4 regions of the Arthrobacter sp. efr-133-R2A-63 genome follow, and region 3 is predicted to be linked to each of the others. Evidence: riboswitches for the same ligand, from Rfam matches in the RefSeq annotation. Region 3 holds a riboswitch; each other region holds the start of a gene.
What was found. A riboswitch is a leader RNA that binds a small molecule or an ion and turns the genes downstream of it on or off. The one in region 3 is predicted to bind thiamine pyrophosphate.
Positions count from the first base shown of each region.

Region 1: it holds a riboswitch for thiamine pyrophosphate, as region 3 does, so the genes downstream of both, thiD (bifunctional hydroxymethylpyrimidine kinase/phosphomethylpyrimidine kinase) here and QRN45_RS14840 (ECF transporter S component) in region 3, are expected to answer to the same signal.
Region 2: it holds a riboswitch for thiamine pyrophosphate, as region 3 does, so the genes downstream of both, thiO (glycine oxidase ThiO) here and QRN45_RS14840 (ECF transporter S component) in region 3, are expected to answer to the same signal.
Region 4: it holds a riboswitch for thiamine pyrophosphate, as region 3 does, so the genes downstream of both, thiC (phosphomethylpyrimidine synthase ThiC) here and QRN45_RS14840 (ECF transporter S component) in region 3, are expected to answer to the same signal.

Region 1 covers NZ_JARVRG010000010.1:65,351-68,871, reverse strand. The annotation lists gene thiD (bifunctional hydroxymethylpyrimidine kinase/phosphomethylpyrimidine kinase) at 1-1,359, opposite strand, end outside; TPP riboswitch at 1,351-1,447, opposite strand; gene QRN45_RS05480 (Rne/Rng family ribonuclease) at 1,594-3,521, opposite strand, start outside.
Region 2 covers NZ_JARVRG010000004.1:143,007-146,527, reverse strand. The annotation lists gene QRN45_RS01335 (thiazole synthase) at 1-761, opposite strand, end outside; gene thiS (sulfur carrier protein ThiS) at 765-1,001, opposite strand; gene thiO (glycine oxidase ThiO) at 998-2,302, opposite strand; TPP riboswitch at 2,294-2,413, opposite strand; gene thiE (thiamine phosphate synthase) at 2,440-3,129, shown strand; gene QRN45_RS01315 (RNB domain-containing ribonuclease) at 3,167-3,521, shown strand, end outside.
Region 3 covers NZ_JARVRG010000026.1:62,623-66,143, reverse strand. The annotation lists gene QRN45_RS14845 (ABC transporter ATP-binding protein) at 1-803, opposite strand, end outside; gene QRN45_RS14840 (ECF transporter S component) at 803-1,432, opposite strand; TPP riboswitch at 1,508-1,644, opposite strand; gene QRN45_RS14835 (NUDIX hydrolase) at 1,839-2,561, shown strand; gene QRN45_RS14830 (DUF4235 domain-containing protein) at 2,613-2,873, shown strand; partial or broken gene mnhG (monovalent cation/H(+) antiporter subunit G) at 3,008-3,388, opposite strand; gene QRN45_RS14820 (MrpF/PhaF family protein) at 3,378-3,521, opposite strand, start outside.
Region 4 covers NZ_JARVRG010000013.1:117,545-121,065, reverse strand. The annotation lists gene QRN45_RS07115 (VOC family protein) at 1-464, opposite strand, end outside; gene QRN45_RS07110 (amidohydrolase family protein) at 543-1,637, opposite strand; TPP riboswitch at 1,731-1,838, shown strand; gene thiC (phosphomethylpyrimidine synthase ThiC) at 1,834-3,521, shown strand, end outside.

The DNA of each region.
Region 1 (3,521 bases), on a different contig from region 3:
GTAAGTACGCAGCCAGTCCGCATATGGGTGCTCGTCCGACGCTCCGGCCTGAAGGTAGCCATGGTGGAGCTGCTGTCCCACCTCGGCGTACAACCAGTAGCAGGGCAGCACGGCAGCCAACAGCACGGCATAGCTGCCCGACGCCGACGCCGCGAGCAAGTGGTCCACGTAGGCCTTGGTGACGGGGCCCTGCTTTCCGCTTACCTGCCGTCCGCTGAGCCACTTCCGATGGAGCTCGGACTCGACTTCAAGGCACATCTGCGAGCCGCGGGCCCAGAACAGCTGTTCGTTTTCGCTGGGGGCAAGGGCGCTTGCCCTGGCCAGGACCCTCGAATAGCCGTTGAGATAGATGGCATCCTGGGACAGGTAGTAGCTGAACTGCGCTTCGCCGAGGCCACCGGTTTGCAAGTGCTGGATGAAGTCCAGGCCATAAATGGCCGCAAGTTCCGTTTGGGCGGCGTCCCACATCCGGACGGCGAAATCCCCTGGCTGCAGCTCTTGCTGGAGCACGTGGAAATGATGGATCGGCCCGTTGCCCTTCCCCACTTCCAGCACCTCGGACTGGGTCAGGGCCTCCTGTAGCCAAGGCTTGACCGCGCGCAGTGCAGATTCCCAATCGCCGAGCCGCGCCTTGGCCGTCGCCATCGCCGACGACAGGGAACATCCCGTGCCGTGGCTGTTGCGGGTCTCCACACGTTGGCCGGCGAATTCCACCACGTCCTGGCTCAGGACTCCCCCGGTGTTGACCAGGGCATCGGGGCAGCCCGCTCCCTGCAGATGGCCGCCCTTCACCAGGACGGTGTTTCCGCAGGCAGCTGCCAGTCGCTTGCCCTGCTCCAGCGCCGATGCCCAGTCAGTCGCCTCAGCTTCGCCAAGCAGCATGGCCAATTCGGGAAGGTTGGGGGTCACCAAGTCGGCGAGGGGCAGCAGCTCCCGCAGTGCGGTTTCAGCGGATTCCGCGAGGAGCCGGTCTCCACTGGTGGCGATCATCACCGGATCCAGCACGACGACGGCGGGACGCGCCCCGCCGAGCCAGCGGCGGACTTCGTGGATGACCGCCGCGTCCCCGAGCATGCCGATTTTGACGGCATCGACCGTGATGTCGTCGCTGATGGCATCCAATTGCTGGCGCAGGAACTCCACGGGAGGCACATGGACGGCAGTGACTCCTTGCGTGTTTTGTACGGTGAGCGCCGTGATGACGGCCATGCCGTAGCCGCCGTTGGCCGCAATGCTCTTCAGGTCGGCTTGGATCCCGGCACCACCCGAGGGATCCGAGCCGGCGATGCTGAGGACCCTGGGGATATGGTTCTGGACAGCCTTGAGCGGGTAGACGGCCGATTGCGCCGAAACAGTCATGCGAGACATCCCTTCGCCGGTGCTAACCGGACAGGTTCAACGGGTTTGGTCTCAGCCGGCTTGGTGCGCGGCACCCCGTGTCAGTCCCCTAGCTTAACCCGGATCACACCCCGCCCGCTGAAATCGCCCAATGCAACCGGGGCGTGCGGGGGCCAGGTGAAACAGCCGGAAACGCAGAAGTCCCGGCCGTTTCCACGAGAGTGGAACGGCCGGGGCCCCTGCAGGGTATTGCGCCTAGAGCTGGGACTTGGGCACGCCGACTCCGAGAATGATCGGTTCCGCTGCCGGCGTCGACTTGGCCGGTGCAGCGTCCGGTGCCTTGGCCTCGTGCGCTGCCCCGCCGGAGGCAGCCACAGCGACCTCGTGGTGCTCCACGTTGGTGGCGTTGGCTGCACCCTGGGCACGGCTGGCACTGCGGTTGCGGCGGCCTCGGCGTCCACGCGAGCCCGAGTCCGGGGATTCACCGCTCGCAACGCCCGCGCGGGCCTCTGCCGGGGATTCCTGGGCTTCCGCGGCTGCCGGGACCGTGCCGGGCGCCTCCCCTAGTCCCGCGAACGCCTGAGCCAACAGATCCAGGCTCATCGCAGGGGCGCCGCTCGCTGGCTCTTCCTCGTGGTGGACGAAGGGCAGGGCCACTTCCTCGCCGCCGAACCGCAGCACAGGCTTCGAACGCTCCTCGCCACCCGATGCAGCGGCAGGAGCCGGGGCGGCCGGGGTTGCGGGAGTTGCTTCGGCTACGTGCCCGTCAGCGAGCAATTCCGCCGCGTGGTGGAGCTCGTCGTCGTGCAGGTGGGCAGCGTGGGCTGCCGCCGCGATGGTGGCAAGTGCGGCGCGGGTGGCTGCCTGCCGGTTCGGATCGGTGGATTCGACCGTGTGGACCGGCGCCGGAGGCGTGACCGGGAGTTCGGCAGTTCCCTGGCCGGCGCCCCTGCCGCGGCGGCGCTTGCGCTGCTCCGGGCGGACGGCCGGCTGTGACTCAGTGCGTGGGTGGTGGTGTTCAGCTGCCACCACGTTGGCCCGACGGTGCTCGACAGGCTCGTCGTGCGTGACGATTCCGCGCCCTGCGCATGTCTCGCACTGCTCGCCGAAGACCTCGAGCAGCCCGGTGCCCATGCGCTTGCGGGTCATCTGGACCAAGCCAAGCGACGTCACTTCGGCGACCTGGTGCTTGGTGCGGTCCCGGCCGAGGCACTCGACGAGGCGACGCAATACGAGGTCGCGGTTGGATTCAAGGACCATGTCGATGAAGTCGATGACGATGATTCCGCCGATGTCGCGCAAGCGCAGCTGGCGCACCACTTCCTCGGCAGCCTCAAGGTTGTTCTTGGTGACGGTTTCCTCGAGGTTGCCACCGCTGCCGGTGAACTTCCCGGTGTTGACGTCCACAACGGTCATGGCCTCGGTGCGGTCGATCACGAGCGAACCGCCGGAGGGCAGGAAGACCTTGCGTTCCAGCGCCTTGTGGATCTGTTCGTCCACGCGCCATGCCGAGAAAATGTCCTGGTCCGAGGTCCACTTCTCAAGGCGTCCCACCAGATCCGGCGCCACGTACGTGACATAGGCCTCGATGGTGTCCCAGGCTTCGTCGCCGGAGACGATCAGCTTGGAGAAGTCCTCGTTGAAGACGTCGCGGACAACCTTGATGGTGAGGTCCGGTTCGCCGTACAGGAGCTCCGGGGCCAGGATCTTGGTGGACGTGGACTGGCTTTCGATGCCTTCCCACTGGGCCCGCAAGCGGTTGATATCGTGCGTCAGCTCTTCCTCGGATGCACCCTCGGCGGCCGTGCGGACAATGACGCCCGCGTTCTCCGGGAGGCGATCCTTGAGGATCTTCTTCAGGCGGTTGCGCTCGACGTCGGGCAGCTTGCGGGAAATTCCCGTCATTGACCCGCCCGGCACGTACACGAGGTAGCGGCCGGGAAGGGAAATCTGGCTCGTCAGGCGCGCGCCCTTGTGGCCCACGGGGTCCTTGGTCACCTGGACCAGCACGGAATCGCCTGATTTCAGCGCGTTTTCAATGCGGCGCGGTTTGCCTTCCAGGGTGACGGCATCCCAGTTGACTTCGCCGGCGTAGAGCACTGCGTTGCGGCCGCGTCCGATATCGACGAATGCCGCTTCCATCGACGGCAGCACGTTCTGGACCTTGCCCAGGTAGACGTTGC
Region 2 (3,521 bases), on a different contig from region 3:
TGTTCCCGGCGCGGGATGCGGCCCGCCTGCTTCGCCAGCCTACCGGCGATGACCGCGTGTTTGAAGGCCTCGCCCATCTGCACCGGGTTCTGCGCGCGAGTCACTGCGGTGGCCAGCAGCACGGCGTCGCAACCGAGCTCCATGGCCAGTGCGGCGTCGGACGCAGTGCCGATGCCGGCGTCGAGCACTACCGGCACGGAAGCCCGGGACACGATGAGCTCGATGTTGTGGGGATTCAGGATGCCCAAGCCGGTACCGATAGGCGCGCCCAACGGCATCACCGCCGTTGCTCCGAGGTTTTCCAGCCGAAGCGCCAGCACGGGGTCGTCGTTGGTGTAGGCGAAGACCTTGAAGCCGCGGTCCACCAGCTTCTCCGTTGCATCCACCAACTCCACGGCATCGGGCAGGAGCGTCTGCTCGTCGGCGATGACCTCCAGCTTGACCCAATCCGTTTCCAAGGCCTCCCGGGCAAGTTCGGCTGTCATGACAGCGTCCTTGGCGGTAAAGCAGCCGGCAGTGTTGGGCAGGACACGGATGCCGTGGTCCACGAGCAACTGGAACAGGGAACCTGTCTCCGTCGGTGAGTACCTCCGCATGGCAACGGTGGTGAGTTCGGTGCCGGAGGCCAACAGGGCTGCTCCCAGGCCGTCCAGGCTCGGGGCTCCGCCGGTTCCCATGATGAGGCGCGAGCCGAACTCAACACCATCGATTACCAGGGCGTCGGTTCGGGTGCTTCCTGCGTGAGTGCTTGCTGTGGTCATGGTTCAGCCTCCCTGTACTGCGGTCACGATTTCGAGTTCGTCGCCCTCTGCGAGCGCGGTGGCAGCCCACTGGCTGCGCGGCACCACTTCGGAATTGCGTGCGACGGCGACGCCGATCTTGCGTCCGTCGGCCGCCTGGCCGCTGGGGTCCACAACCCGTCCGGTGATGTGGCTGACGAGTGTGGTCACGGACGCGCCGTCGCTCAGTGTGTGGTCTGCGCCGTTCAATTTGATGTTCATGCGTGGTCCTTCGGAAGGGGATGTGGGGTGTCGGCCGACGGGCCGCCTGTGGATGCCCTTGCTGCAGACAGCGGGCGGGAGAAGCGGTCCGGGCGGAATTTGTTCCACCGCGGATCGACGGTGCCATCCATGAGTCCGACGCAGATTTTCGCCGCTGCAGGGGTGAGGAGCACGCCGTGCCGGAAAAAGCCGCTGGCCACGATGAGGCCGGGCACGGTTCCTTCGCGACCTTCGACACGGCCCAACAGCGGTGCGTTGTCCGGTGTGCCAGGGCGGGCACGGGCGGTCGCTTCGAGGAGCTCCAGTTCGGCGACAGCCGGAACCAGTACCTGGGCGTCGCGGAGCAATTGATACACGCCGCCTGCTGACACAGGGTTGGCTCCTCCCCCGGACGCCGACAAACCGTCTTCGCGTTGCGTTGCGCCGATCACCACGGTCCCGTCGTCGCGCGGAACGATATACACGGGCACTCCGCGCACCATCCCACGGACGGTGGCGGTGACAAGGGGCTGCAGATGCTCCGGGACGCGCAGCCGCAGTATGTCGCCGTACACGGGACGCAATGGCAGCGACAATCCATCCGGCAGGCCGTTCAAGCGGGCAGCATCAAGTCCGTTGGCTACTACTGTTTCCGTGGCGAGAACATTGGCGCCCGAGCCGAGCACCGTCCCGACGACGCGCCCGTCCTCCCACAGGAGGCCCGCCGCAGTGTCGTGGACCGCAAACCCGTCCTCTGCCCCCGCGATCCAGCTCGAATCGCCGGGCTGGTGGTTTGCCAAGGCGGCGAGAATCGCGGCCGAGAGCCGGCGCGGATCCACTTGGTGATCGCCCGGGATATCGAAAGCACAGGAAATCTGCGGGCTCAAGAGCGGCTCGCGCTCCCGCGCCTCGCGCAACGGAACGGATTCCACCACCAAGCCATGGGCGAGCTGGACGTCCCGAAGGTCGGCGAGCGCCCGGCGGTCCGCGGCGTCCGCACCGACGGCGAGGGTCGGCGTCGTGCGGTAACCCGTGCCGCGCCCGGCGCTTGAGCCGGTCACATTGCGTTCGAAGCCCGGCCACAACGCCGATGATTCGAGCATGAGCTCCAGGAGGTCCTCTTCCTGGTAGTGCAATTCGCTGACGGGCGCCAGCATTCCCGCTGCCGCGAACGTAGCGCCGCTGGCCGGTGCGGGATCGATGAGGGCAACCGAACGGCCGGATCTGCGGGCTTCCCCCGCGATGCCGAGGCCAATGACACCGCCCCCGATCACCGCGACATCCGCGTGGAGGGGCCCGTTCCGGGTGTTTGCTTCTTCCATGGAGTCCTTCCCTACGCCGGTACTAGCCGGATCAGGTCAAGCGGTCGGCGCTGAAGCCCTCTCAGCCGCGCGGCGATTGTGACCGCCGCCGCGGCTCCCGCGGTACCAGCCCAGTTTAGAGGAACTACTCTGTTTCCATGACCCAGCACGATGTCCACACCACCGCCCGCCTGTACCTCTGCACCGACGCCCGCAAGCAACAGGGTGATTTTGAGCAATTTGTCGATGCCGCATTCGAGGGCGGCGTGGACATCATCCAGCTGCGTGACAAGACGATTGAAGCCGCCGAGGAACTGGAACTCCTGCAAATCCTGCAATCCGTGGCGCACCGTCACGGCCGTCTCTGGGCAGTCAACGACCGGGCGGACATAGCCTCCCTCTCCGGCGCACCGGTGTTCCATATCGGCCAAAAGGACATTCCGCTGCGCTCGGCCCGGAAGCTGCTCCACGACCCCACCATCATCGGCCTCTCCACGCACACGCCGGAACAGATCGACGCGGCCATCGCCGCGTCCCCCGGCCGCAGCGGCCTCGACTACTTCTGCGTCGGGCCGGTGTGGGCCACCCCTACCAAGCCGGGACGCTCCGCCGTCGGGCTCGATCTGGTGAAGTACGCCGCCAACGCCGTGAAGCAGGCAGACGCTGAGACAGTCGGCGGTGTGGTGCTCCCCTGGTTCGCGATCGGGGGCATCGATCTGGGCAACGTCGAAGAGGTAGTGGAGGCCGGTGCAAGCCGCATCGTAGTGGTCCGCGCCATCACCGAGGCGGAGGATCCGACGGCGGCAGCCCAGGCACTCCTGGCCGCCCTTGACGCTGCTGCGGCCTAGCGAGACGCCGAAAGATTTTGGAGTTACCCTGACTTTCGTGTCACATCAGCGGATAGCCCCGAATGTCAGTGAAACGTCGAACCAGCTCGCGGAAGCACTGGCGGCGCTTCGGACTGAACTCGAGCTGCCTGCAGGCTATCCCGCTGAAGCGCTGCGCGACGCCGAAGCGGCGGTTTCCGGACACACCCTGCCGGTGCAGGACCTCACGGACGTTCCGTTCATCACGATCGACCCGGCCTCTTCCACGGATCTCGATCAGGCGCTCTTCATCGACCGGTCCGGCGATGGTTACAGGGTCCTCTACGCCATCTCCGATGTGCCCTCCTTCGTGCCCCCGGGAGGAGCGCTCGACGCCGAAACCCGCCACCGCGGGCAAACGTACTATGCCCCGG
Region 3 (3,521 bases):
CCCGCAGCAATGAGCATGTCCCTTGCCTGAACCAGCACCGTCTCGGGATCGCCGTCCAGGAGAACCGCCGGCGTCGAGCCCCCCGCAGAGGAAGAACTGCCAGGCTGGAGCACCACGATCCGGTCCACGAGGTCTTTCCAGACGGAGACCCGGTGCTCCACCACCACCAACGTGGCGCCGGTCTTGTCGAGGCAGCGGCCCACGGCGTCACGGACCTCCAGCACGCCGGCGGGGTCCAGGTTGGCGGTCGGCTCGTCCAGCAGGATCAATCCCGGCCGCATCGCCAGGATGCCGGCCAGCGCAAGGCGCTGTTTCTGCCCGCCGGAGAGGGCCGACGTCGGGTGGTCGAGCGCAAAGTTGCCGCTCGCGCTATTCCGCAGCCCGACGTCGTCGAGCGCTTCACCGACGCGCTTCCAGATCTCTTCCCGCGGCACGCAGAGGTTCTCGGCACCGAACGCGACGTCGTCGCCCAACCGGGAAAGCACCACCTGGGTTTCCGGGTCCTGCTGCATGAGTCCGGCACGGCCCCGCTGGGCCTTCGGCGACACGCCGTCCACCAGCAACGAGCCGGTCTCGTCGGCGTCGTCCCCTTCCTCGCCCAGCACACCGGCCAGTGCATGCAGGAGCGTCGACTTGCCCGCGCCCGAGGGGCCGAGCAGGAGCACGCGCTCGCCCGGGCGGATGTCCAGGTCGAGGGCATGGATGGCCTGCGTGGTGCGGCCGGCGTGCCGCCAGCCCCAGCCTTGGGCGGAAATGGCGGCGGGTCGCACCGCAGCAGGGGTGCCGGAATCAGGACTGGGCATCAGGAAAAGACGGGCTCCGAAGCGGCCTTGCGGGACGCGAACGCGCTCAGGACACCCGTCTTGGCCAGGCCGCGTGTCGCAACCCAGGACAAAGCTCCGGCAATAACGGCACCGGAAATGGTGCAGAACACGATGTACGCGAGCTTGTCGACGGGTTCGTAGGCGATGTTCCAGCCCCACGGCAGGAAGGAATCGTTGAGGCCGCAGAACAGGCCCGCGCCGGCACCGGCCAGCAGTGACACCGGCAGGTTGAACTTCTTGTACATGAAGGCCAGGAAGATGAGTTCCGCGCCGAGGCCCTGGAGCAGGCCCGAGATCAGCACCGTGGTGCCGTACTGCGAACCCATGATGAGCTCACTGGTGGCAGCCACCGTCTCGCAGAAAATCGCAGCACCGGGCTTGCGCACGATGAGCATGCCCAAGACTGCCGGAATCATCCACCCGCCGGCGATCAGGCCGCTCAGGGGCGGGTAGCCGGCGGACATAGGCGTGGCAACCAGAGCCATCTGGTCCCATGCCCAGAAGATCACGCCACCGGCGATGGAGATCAGCGCCGCCACGACAATGTCCACGACGCGCCAATTGTAGGCAGGCTTGGTGAGGCCCCGCTTTGCAGAAATACCAGTCATTTTGTCCTCCTGAGGAACAGGAGGGGAAAGTGTTTCCGGTTTCCTGCGGGCGGCTTCCGCCGCGCCGGTTCCGGACACTATGAGAACTCGACTCCCTTGCGCCGGTACTAGCCGGATCAGGTTCGAGGGTCTGCGGCTGTCCGCACTCTCAGCGCCCGTCCTCCGTGCCGCATTGCTGCGAGCCCGACGGCGGCGCTCCCCTGTCGTTATCAATCCGCCCTTTTGGGCGTGGTTCAGTTTACACCTTGACGGGGTTGCGGGCGCTGTGCCGGAACGCGAATCGGCGGATTCTGCTGGATCACTCGCGGGTTGGGCGCAGTCCTGCCCGGAATGACGCGGGCTGCCGCGGAAACTGGGAGAATGATCCAGCAGAATGTGACGCAGAAGCGCAGGCAAAGGAGCGGTCTTGGCAGGGATTGACGAAGCGAACAGCACGGCCGAACCGAGACTCGCCGCGAGCGTGATCCTGGTCCGCGACGCCGCGGTTCCGGAGGGCTTTCAAGATGCGGCGCGCGCTTTGGAAGTGTTCGTCCAGCACCGGGTGACCACGATGGACTTTGCCGCGGGAATGGTCGTTTTCCCCGGCGGGCGGGTGGACCAATCGGACAGCTCCGGCTGGGACTTCGCGGACGACGTCGTGGAGCGGCACGCTGCCGCGTGGCACCGGAGCAGCATCGCCGTCGAGCCCTCTTCCGCCCGCTTCAACGCCGGCCGCGTACTGGCGGCCGCACAGCGCGAGGTTTTCGAAGAGGCCGGGGTGAAGCTCGACGCCGCCACCCTCCGTCCGTGGGCCAACTGGGTCACCCCGGCAGACCAGCCCAAGCGCTTCGACACCTACTTCTACCTTGCCTGCCCGGTTTCCGGTGCCGAGCCAAGGCACCAGACCACGGAAGCGTCATCCTCCCTGTGGATGCCGGTCCGCGCAATCCTTGATGCCGAAGCCGCCGGAACGCTCAAGCTCATGCCGCCCACCTTGGCGCTGCTGGATGAGCTCCTCGCCCTCGGCACGATGGAAGCGGTGCTGGGGGAGAGCCGGGACATCGTTCCCGTGCGTCCAAAGCCGGGGGCCCTGCAGGAGTTCTTCCGGCTGAGGCACCAGCCGCCATCCGATGCTCCGGAACTGCCCTGAAGTGGGGTTAGGCTGGGGACGGTCCTGTTTCCTCCCGCAAGGAGTCCCGGAATGAACTTCTTCTTCAAACTGCTCGGTACCGGAGTAAGCATCGGCGCAGGCTTTGCCGGCACCAAGCTCGTCAACGCCCTGTGGGAAAAAACCACAGGCAACAAGCCACCCAAGGGCAACGACGACATGGAAGCGAGCCTGCGTTCCGCCCTGACCTTCGCCCTGATTTCCGCCGCTGTGAGCGCCGTCATCCAGGTTGTAGCGGGGCGGGGTACGAAGCGCGCCATCTCGCACTTCGAAAAGACACAGGACGTCGTCTAAGCGGACGGCCCGTCGTTAGCGCCCGCGCTCCCGCTATCCCGGGCGTCGCGGGCGTTGCCGCTCTCCCGGGCACTCCTCCCGTCGTCGCGCGTGCTCCCGGTGGGGCGCATTTCCGAAGCCGCTTCCTGGGCTTTCTCCGCTGCCCGTTGACCGGCTGCCCGCACCACCACAGCCTCGAGTTCGTCTATGCTCAGCAGCTCGGGGTGGAGGTGTTTGGTCCGGTAGCCTGCGCGGCCCACCATGTGTGCGGACACGGGCACGGTCAGCAGTTGGAAGATCCAGGCGACGGCCAGGATCGGCCACACCCACCATTCGCGCATCTGAAGCCCGATGGCCGCCAAGACAAGGAACAACCCGAGCACTTGGGGCTTGGTGGCTGCGTGCATGCGGCTCATCAGGTCCGGGAACCGCAACAGGCCGATTGCCGCGCCGAATGACATCAGCGCACCAACAATCAGCAGCACTGCCGTGACCACATCGATCACTGCGTCAACTCCGGTGGCATTAGGAGTCATTGACTTGTCCCCTTCGGTCGGCCACGAAGCGGGCCACCGTCACCGAGCCAACGAACCCGATCAGCGTCAGGGCGACGAGGAGCACAAGGTTGTTGAGGTGCCTGTTGACGGCCATGTCGATGGCCAGCGCTGC
Region 4 (3,521 bases), on a different contig from region 3:
TGCGGCGGGAGCGGCAGGCTGTCCATGACGACCGAACCGCCGTTCCACTCCCACCCCTCGCGGGGCTTGTCGTAGTAGAGCTCGATTCCGTTGCCCTCGGGGTCGGTGAAGTAGAAGGCCTCGCTGACCAGGTGGTCTGCGCTGCCGACAAAAGCGTGGGGCTCGTACTGCGCTGCGGAGGCAACAGTTGCGGCGAGCGAGGACTGGTCCGCGAAGAGCAGAGCCGTGTGGAAGAGTCCGGCCTCTCCGCGGCCCGGGATCTGGAGCCCGGAGGCGGGAGCGAGGTGCACCAACGGCTTGCCGAGCCGGCCGAAGTAGAGTCCGCCGTCTTGCTCGGCGACGATGTCCAGGCCGAGCGCCCGTTGGTAGTAGTCGCCCATGAGCTTCATGTCCCCCACTTTGAGCATGACGGTGCCCATGGCGAGTTCGGCAGGAAGGAGATCCTGGCTGGAGGTGATGGTCATGTGTAACTCCCGGCTTTTTGCGGCGCCGCCCTTCGGCAACCTCTATACATCTAAATTACTTGAAGCTTCAATTTATTCCTAATGCCCGGCACTTCCGGAAAGGTGTCCCCGCAACACGGTGCATTGCGGCTTCAGCACCGCCTCAAGGGACGCGCGGGGATCGTTTGCGTAGAGCACGACGTCGGCACTGGCGCCTTCGCTGATGCCGTCGGCACCCAGCCACTCGCGGGCGGACCAGCAGGCCGCGTCGAGCGCGGCGGCCGGCGGCAGGCCCGCCTGGTGCAGTTCCAGGATCTCCTCGCCGATCCGGCCGTGCTTGATAACGCTGCCGGCGTCGGTTCCGGCATATACCCGCACTCCGGCGTCGAACGCCTCGAGGACGCGCTCATGCCGACGCTCCCAGAGCGCGATCATGTGGGCGGCGTAACGGGGGAACTTAGCTTCCGCCTGCTTCGCGATGTCCGGGAACGTCGCAATGTTGATGAGGGTGGGGACGATCGGTACGCCTTGGTCCAGCAGCCGGGGAATATGGTGCGGGAGGAGACCAGTCGCGTGCTCGATGCAGTCAATGCCGGCGTCGAGCATGTCGTCGATCGTCCCTTCGGCGAAGCAATGGGCGGTCACCCGGGCCCCCTCGTCGTGCGCCGCCGCGACGGCGTCCTTGACGATGGCCGCCGGAAAGGACGGCCCGAGATCCCCGGCGGAGCGGTCGATCCAGTCCCCGACGATCTTGACCCAGCCGTCTCCGGACCGTGCCTGCTTGCGCACCGCCTCCACCAGATCCTCCGGCTCGACTTCCTCGGCCAGGCCGGGAAGGTACCGCCGATGCCTCGCGATGTGCCTGCCTGCCCGGATGATCCTCGGCATGTCCGTCCGGCGCTGCAGCCAGCGCGTGTCGCTCGCGGAACCGGCGTCGCGGATCAAGAGAGTCCCGGCATTCCGGTCCGCAGTCGCCTGCAAGCGGGCAGTCTCCTCGTCGACGGCTCCGCCCTTGCCCAAGCCAACATGGCAATGCGCGTCGACCAAGCCGGGCAGCACCCATCCGTCCAGCACGACGTCCGGCTTCGCGAGGGGTCGGACAAAGGTCAGCCGTCCGTCGACCGACCAGAGGCCGCGCACATCCTCGTCCGGCCCGCTGAGGACGGTGCCGCTGAATTCGATGATTTCCGCCATGAATCCACCCTAGACTCAGGCGCCGTCGCCGGGGCAGTGACGTCTGTCCTCGGTCACATCTGTCTCAAGGACTCCCGGCTGTGGTAGCTTCGTCTACGACCACACGGGGGCCCTTGCAAGGGCTGAGATCGGGCTGACGCAGCCTGCGACCGTTGAACCTGTCCGGGTAATGCCGGCGAAGGAAGTGAGTAATCCTTTGAGCACCAAAGAAACACAGCTGAGCCCTACCCAAAACGAATCGGCTCAAGAAGTGACCCAGTCCCTCAAGTCGCATTCCCTCGTGTTCCTGGAAGACACTGAGACTGGAATCCGGGTTCCAGTCACGGAAATCGCCCTGGAGCCATCCCCCAACGGCGAGGCCAACGCCCCTTTCCAGGTGTACCGCACCGCGGGGCCGGGAAGTGATCCCGTGGTTGGCCTCGAGCCGTTCCGCAGCGAGTGGATCGAAGCCCGCGGCGACACCGAGGCCTACAGCGGCCGCGAACGGAACCTGCTCGACGACGGCAAGTCGGCCGTGCGCCGCGGCGCCGCCTCGGCGGAGTGGAAGGGCGCACAGCCGGTGCCCCGCCGCGCCGTCGAGGGCAAGACCGTCACGCAGATGCACTACGCCAAACAGGGCATCGTCACGCCCGAAATGCAGTTCGTCGCGCTTCGCGAGAACTGCGATGTGGAACTGGTCCGCAGTGAAGTCGCCGCCGGCCGCGCCATCATCCCCAACAACATCAACCACCCCGAATCCGAACCGATGATCATCGGCAAGGCGTTCCTGGTGAAGATCAACGCCAACATCGGCAACTCGGCCGTCACCAGCTCCATCGCCGAAGAAGTGGACAAGTTGCAGTGGGCCACCCAATGGGGCGCCGACACCGTCATGGACCTGTCCACGGGCGACGACATCCACACCACCCGCGAATGGATCATCCGCAACTCCCCCGTGCCGATCGGCACCGTGCCGATTTACCAGGCCCTTGAGAAGGTCAATGGTGAAGCCAACAAGCTCACCTGGGAGATCTTCCGCGACACCGTCATTGAACAGTGCGAGCAGGGCGTCGACTACATGACCATCCACGCCGGCGTGTTGCTGCGCTACGTGCCGCTGACGGCAAACCGCGTGACTGGCATCGTTTCCCGCGGCGGTTCCATCATGGCGGGCTGGTGCCTGGCGCACCACGAGGAAAACTTCCTCTACACGCATTTCGACGAACTCTGCGAAATCTTTGCCAACTACGATGTCGCGTTCTCGCTCGGCGACGGCTTGCGTCCGGGAGCGACGGCGGACGCCAACGACGCCGCGCAGTTCGCCGAGCTTGACACGCTCGCAGAGCTCACGAAGCGGGCGTGGAAGTACGACGTGCAGGTCATGGTGGAAGGCCCCGGCCACATCCCGTTCCACCTCGTCCGCGAGAACGTCGAGCGGCAGCAGGAGTTGTGCGACGGCGCACCGTTCTACACCCTCGGCCCGCTCGTGACCGACGTTGCCCCGGGCTACGACCACATCACCTCGGCCATCGGCGCCACGGAGATCGCACGCTACGGAACCGCGATGCTCTGCTACGTCACCCCGAAGGAACACCTGGGCCTGCCGAACAAGGACGACGTCAAGACCGGCGTGATCACGTACAAAATCGCCGCCCACGCCGCTGACCTTGCGAAGGGACACCCCGGCGCCCATGAACGCGACGATGCCCTGTCCAAGGCCCGCTTCGAGTTCCGCTGGCGTGACCAGTTTGCGCTGTCATTGGATCCGGTCACGGCCGAATCGTTCCACGACGAGACTCTCCCGGCGGAACCGGCCAAGACGGCGCATTTCTGCTCCATGTGCGGACCGAAATTCTGCTCCATGCGCATCAGCCAGGACATCCGCGACGAATACGGCTCGGCGGA